One region of the Cellulomonas sp. NS3 genome, then DNA from elsewhere that is predicted to be linked to it. Evidence: riboswitches for the same ligand, from Rfam matches in the RefSeq annotation. Region 1 holds a riboswitch; the other holds the start of a gene.
What was found. A riboswitch is a leader RNA that binds a small molecule or an ion and turns the genes downstream of it on or off. The one in region 1 is predicted to bind cyclic di-AMP.
Positions count from the first base shown of each region.

Region 2: it holds a riboswitch for cyclic di-AMP, as region 1 does, so the genes downstream of both, NXY84_RS16655 (C40 family peptidase) here and NXY84_RS06580 (C40 family peptidase) in region 1, are expected to answer to the same signal.

Region 1 is NZ_CP103289.1:1,423,164-1,426,301, forward strand. It holds gene NXY84_RS06575 (NAD-dependent epimerase/dehydratase family protein) at 1-306, shown strand, start outside; gene NXY84_RS06580 (C40 family peptidase) at 382-1,182, opposite strand; cyclic di-AMP (ydaO/yuaA leader) riboswitch at 1,185-1,366, opposite strand; gene NXY84_RS06585 (N(5)-(carboxyethyl)ornithine synthase) at 1,630-2,781, shown strand; gene NXY84_RS06590 (hypothetical protein) at 2,846-3,088, opposite strand.
Region 2 is NZ_CP103289.1:3,679,138-3,682,275, reverse strand. It holds gene NXY84_RS16660 (metal-dependent transcriptional regulator) at 49-750, shown strand; cyclic di-AMP (ydaO/yuaA leader) riboswitch at 1,042-1,202, shown strand; gene NXY84_RS16655 (C40 family peptidase) at 1,205-1,960, shown strand; gene NXY84_RS16650 (HNH endonuclease) at 2,175-2,675, shown strand; gene NXY84_RS16645 (universal stress protein) at 2,801-3,138, shown strand, end outside.

The DNA of each region.
Region 1 (3,138 bases):
CAGATCACGCACGCCCTCGCCGCGGCGGCCGGCGTCGAGGCGCGCATCGTGCACGTGCCCTCGGACGTCATCGCGTCCCACGACCCCGAGTGGGGCGCCGGGCTCCTCGGCGACAAGGCGCACTCGATGGTCTTCGACAACACCAAGGTGCGCAGCGTGGTGCCCGGCTACCGCGCGACCGTGCCGTTCGAGCAGGGCGCCCGCGAGATCGTCGACTGGTTCGACGCCGACCCGGCCCGCAAGGTCGTCGACGCGGGCCTCGACGCGCTCATGGACCGGCTCGTGGAGACGTACCGCGTGCGCTGAGGCCGCACGCGGTACGACGACGAGAGCGCCCGGCCCCCGGAGGGGCGGGCGCTCTCGTGACGTGCGGGGCTGAGGTCAGCCGACCCGGATGAAGACCGGGCTGGACTGCCAGATCGAGCGCAGCTGGATCGTCTTGCCCGGGCGGGGCGCGTCGAGCTGCATGCCGTCGCCGGCGTAGATCGAGATGTGACCGGGCGACCAAATGAGGTCACCGGGCTGGGCGTCCGCACGCGAGACGACGGTGCCGGCGTGGCGCTGCTCGGCCGACGTGCGGGGGAGCGTGATGCCGACCTGCGCGAACACGTAGGACGTGTAGCCGGAGCAGTCGAAGCCGTCGGGGGTCGTGCCGCCCGAGACGTACGGGACGCCGATGTAGCGGGCCGCGATCTCGACGATCGCGTTGCCGACGGCCGAGGCGGGGACCTGCGTCACGGCGGCCTGCTCCGCGGGGGCCTCCTCGACGACGGCGGCACGCGCGGTGCTGCGCGAGGTGCTCGCGGCGCGCGTCTCGACGACGGGCTCCGGCTCGGGCTCCGGCGGGGGCGGCGGCGTCACGGCGGTGAGCGTCGGGGCGTCGAAGCCCCACACCGCGTCCGGCGCGGCCGCGACGACCGGGGAGGTCTCGAGGAGCGCGCGGGCCGAGGCGGTGAGGACGGTGCTGTCGACCGCGGCGAGCGAGGCTCCACCGGCGCTGCTGCCCTCGGCGGAGGCGGGGACCGCGACCATGCCGATCATGAGGCCGGAGCCGGCCGCGACGACCGCCGAGCGGCGACCCGCCGTGGCGATGCCGGCGCTGGTGGCCGTGGCGAGGTCGGTGAGGGGGGTCGTCGGCCGGCCGGGCGACCGGCGACGTCCGTGAGACGTGCTCGAGGGCATGCAGAACCTCTCCAGACGCCTACGAGGTGAGCTGTCGGGTTCGGGCTGGAGAACGCCCGGCCGGTCAGGTTCGACCGGCTTCACCCCAAGGACACCGCACGGATGCCCACAAGTGGGTCCCCCGCTCCTGCCAGCGAGACTCGAACTGACCGCGGGTGGTGGCAGGACTCGGCGATCCACCTCAGGCCGCCCCAGGAGGGTGGGGCGCGACGATGTTAGGCATGGCGTCCGCGATATGTCACGGCAAGGTCACGGGTGAACACGTGTCCAGGTCGCACGATCACCCGATGGGATGACGTGCGTCACCCCTGGAACGGGAGGAGCACGCGTAAATCCGGCGCAGGCACCCGATCGGCGGGCCGCCGGGTGTGACGAGCGCCTCACTCGGCCAGCGCGGGCGTACGCTCGCGGCTCGGGGCCGTCGCGGCCCCTCCGAGGGGGCACGTGATGGGTCCGCTGAGCCTGGGCATCGTCTCGACGTCGCGCAAGGAGGACGAGCGGAGGCTCGCGGTCCACCCCGCGCACCTCGAGCGCATCGACCCCGGCCTCCGTGCGCGGATCACGCTCGAGGAGGGCTACGGCGAGCGGCTCGGGGTGCCCGACGCGGAGCTCGCGCAGCTGGTCGGCGGCCTCGCGCCCCGTGCGCAGGTGGTCGCCGGGTCCGACGTCGTGCTCCTGCCCAAGCCGCAGGTCGAGGACCTCGAGGCGATGCGCGCCGGCCAGGTGCTGTGGGGCTGGCCGCACTGCGTGCAGGACGTCGCGCTCACCCAGGTCGCGATCGACCACGGGCTGACGCTCCTCGCGTTCGAGGCGATGAACCACTGGGCCGACGACGGCGGGTTCGGCCTGCACGTCTTCCACAAGAACAACGAGATCGCCGGCTACTGCTCCGTGGTGCACGCGCTCCAGCTGGTCGGCCTGACGGGCGACTACGGGCGCCGGCTGTCCGCGGTGGTCCTGGGCTTCGGGGCGACGGCGCGCGGCGCGGTGACCGCCCTCCTGGCGCACGGCGTGCACGACGTCGAGGTCGTGACGCACCGGGGCGTCGCCGCGGTCGGGGCGCCGATCCACCAGACGCGGATCGTGCACCTCGAGCCGGACGGCCAGGTGGACACGGGGGAGGGGCGCGTGGCGGTGGCGGACTTCCTCGCCGGGCACGACGTCGTCGTCAACTGCACGTTGCAGGACCCCCAGCGTCCGGTGGTGTACCTGCGCACCGAGGACCTCGCGGCGTTCCGGCGCGGGAGCCTCGTGGTCGACGTCTCGTGCGACGCGGGGATGGGCTTCGAGTGGGCCAGGCCCACGTCGTTCCGCGACCCGGTGTTCGAGGTCGGCGACCACATCACCTACTACGGCGTCGACCACAGCCCGTCCTACCTGTGGAGCTCGGCGTCCTGGGAGATCAGCGAGGCGGTGCTGCCGTTCCTCGCAGGGGTCATGGGCGGTCCGGACGCGTGGGCGCGCGACGAGACCCTGCGGCGCGCGATCGAGGTGCGCGACGGCCACGTCCTGAACCCGGCGATCCTCGCGTTCCAGGGCCGCGCCGCCGAGCACCCGCACGAGCGCTCGGTGACGGGACAGGGTCCCGTCACGGCCTGAGCACGGTGCGCTGGCGCGCGCCGACCCGGCGTCGGGGAGCGCTCGTGCGGGGCGTGCGCGGGGCTCAGAGCCTGGCGTGCAGGCAGTGCGTGCTCACGTTCTCCGTCGCCTCGTCGAGCAGCGCGCGCAGCGCGGCGTAGCGCGCCCGACGGGCGTCGTCCCCGGGCTCGCGTGGACCGTGGCGCTCGACCGCGTGGTGCGCCTCGGACGTCGCACGGGCGAGCTCGAACCACGTCGCCCCGGCGTACGCCGCACGGACCTCGCGCGTGACGTCGTCGGCCCTGAGGTCGTCCTCGGCTCCGGCCATCTCCCACCCCTCCTCGTGAGCTCCCAGCGTCTCCCCGACCTCCGACACGG
Region 2 (3,138 bases), 2.3 Mb from region 1:
CCTGGTGGCCAGCGACGACGACGAGTGCGACGAGCGAGAGGCTGCGGCGTGAGCGACCTGATCGACACCACCGAGATGTACCTGAAGACCGTGTACGAGCTCACCGAGGAGGGCATCACGCCGCTGCGGGCGCGCATCGCCGAGCGGCTCGGGCACAGCGGCCCGACGGTCTCCCAGACCGTGGCGCGGATGGCGCGCGACGGCCTGGTGGTGGTGAGCGGGGACCGGCACCTCGAGCTCACCGAGCTCGGGCTCGCCAAGGCCACCCGCGTGATGCGCAAGCACCGGCTCGCGGAGCGGCTCCTCACGGACGTCATCGGGCTCGACTGGGAGTTCGTGCACGAGGAGGCGTGCCGGTGGGAGCACGTGATGAGCGAGCGCGTCGAGCGCCGGCTCGCGGCGCTGCTCGACCACCCGCACTTCGACCCCTACGGCAACCCGATCCCGGGGCTCGCGGAGATCGGCGAGACGAGCACGTCCGAGCAGTTCCTCGACGGCGTCACGTCGCTCCTCACGGTCGCGAACGCCGCGTCGGGCCGGCTCGACGACGTCGTCGTCGCGCGCCTGGGTGAGCCGATCCAGCCGGACGTCGAGCTGCTGTCGCGGCTCGCGCAGGCCGGGATCCGCCCGGGCGTGACGGTCACGGTCGAGCGCGGGCCCGGCGTCGTGACCGTCGCGCCCCCCGGCGCGGTGACGGTCCTCGACCTGCCCGACGACGTCGCGCGGCACATCTTCGTCGGCAACCGCTGAGCGCCCGTCCCGGCGCTCCCGAGCCGCCGGGGACCGCGGGGACCGGGCCCCGCTGACCTGCGCCGAGGCGCGCGCGACCCCCTCGGACCCCGTGCCGGCGGGGTCGCGTCGTGCGGCCGCGAGTCCTGCGCGGGGGAGGGGCGTGCGGGACGTGCGAGCCCGTCACGTGAAGGGGACGAAACGGACGTGTCGGATACGTGACATTTTCGCGGGGACTCCTGTACGTTCGTCCTGCTTCACCCGGACCCTCCTTCGGGGAAGCCCTCGTGCGGATCGCCCAGCCCTGCCGCCGCACGCGGTCCGCTCAACTCGCCGGCAGGGGCGGGGGACCCATGACGGGCACCGGCAACGGTGTCCTTGGGGTGAAGCCCGACGGATGCTCGCATCCCGACGGCCGGGTGCTCTCCCACCCGAACCCGACAGCTGACCTCGCAGGCGACAGGAGAGGTACTCAGTGACCGAGAGCATGACGCGCGCGCGGCACCGTTCTGCACGACGCCCTGCTACACCGCTGACCGACTTCGCCTCCGCGGCGTCCGACTCGATGGGTGCGGTGGGCCGCGGGGCCGCGATCGTCGCCGCGTCGGGCGGTCTCGTCGCCACGATGATCAGCCCTGCGGGTGCCGCCCCCGGCGCCGGTTCCGCGGGTGCGCTGCCGGCGGTCGACACCTCCGCGCTCACCGCGTCGGCGCGCGCCGTGCTCCAGACCTCGCCGGTCGTCTCGTCCCCGGTGGACGCCGCGTGGTCCTTCGAGGCCCCTGCCGTGACCGTGGCCCCGAAGCCCGTCGCCCAGACCCGCGTCGCACGGACCGCCGCGAGCCGCAGCGCCGAGCGCACCGCCGCCGCGACGGTCAACAACCCGATCCCGCAGTCCGTGTCGGGCAACGCGGTCCTCGAGATCGCCGCCCGCTACGTCGGCACCCCGTACCTCGCGGGTGGCACGACCCCCGGGGGCTTCGACTGCTCCGGCTTCGTCGGGTACGTGTACGCCCAGCTCGGCATCTCGCTCCCGCGCACGTCGTCCGCCATGAAGGGGGCCGGCACGGTCGTCTCGCGGGCCGACGCGCTCCCCGGCGACCTGATCTGGAGCCCCGGGCACATCAGCATCTACGCCGGTGGCAACGACCAGATCGACTCGCCGTCGCCCGGCAAGACCGTGCAGTTCCGCACGATCTACCAGAGCTCGCCGGTCTTCATCCGCATCGGCTGAGCCACCGCCGCACCGCTCCTCCAGGGCCCCTGCACGCCGTCGCGCGCAGGGGGCCCTGGACGTACGTCCGGAAGTCGCCGGGCGTTCACGCCGCGCACGTGCGAAAGTCGAGGGACGCGGCGCTGCTCGCCGCGTACTCTGGTCGCGCTTGCACTCCCCCAGGGACCCACCAGCCAGGTGGGTCCACCGATCTGGACAGGAGCCCGCCGTGCTGATGCCCGTGACGCACCGGACGCTGCTTCTCAACGCCAGTCTCGAACCCCTCTGCGTCGTGAGCGTGCACCGCGCCGTCACGCTCGTCATGTCCGGGAAGGCGTCGATCCTCGAGACCGACGGGCGTGAGCTCCACTCCGAACGCACCTCGCTGCCGCTGCCGCTCGTGCTGTGCCTCACGCGCTACGTGCACGTCCCCATGCGCAAGGCGGTCGCCCCGACGCGGCGCACGGTCCTGCAGCGCGACGGCCACCGCTGCGCGTACTGCGGCGGGGGAGCGGACACGGTCGACCACGTGCAGCCCCGCTCGCGCGGCGGCCGGCACGAGTGGACCAACGTCGTCGCGGCGTGCAGCCGGTGCAACCACCGCAAGGCCGACCGGCTGCTGCACGAGATCGGCTGGGAGCTGCCGTTCGTCCCGCGCGCGCCGCGCGGCCTGGCGGCGCTGATGGCCGGCTCCCACGTCGACGAGCCCACGTGGAGCGCGTACCTCGTCGCCTGAGCGTCGGCTCCTCGCCGACCGGCGTCCTGCACGCCAAGCGCCCCCCAAGAACGCCTCCCGAAAGTTTCCGGTCGAGGCATGATCGGGGGCAGACTGGGTGCCGTGACGACCAGGAGGTGCGGGCCATGACGCGCGACGACGTCGTACTCGTGGGGGTGGACGGCTCGGCGGCAAGCCTGCACGCGCTCGACTGGGCCGCCGCCCAGGCACAGGCGCACGGACGCCGGCTGCACATCGTGTGCTCGTACTCGTTGCCGTCGTTCACGGCCGCCTCGCTCGACGGCGGCTACGCGGCGCTCGACGACTCCGCGATCCAGGAAGGTGCCCGGGCGGTGCTCGCGGAGGCGAAGGCGCGGGTCGCCCCGTCGGGGGTCCCGGCGACCGCGACGGTCGCGACGGGTGACGCCGCGGGGGTGCTCGTCGAGATGTCGCACGACGTGACGCTCGCGGTCGTCGGCACGCG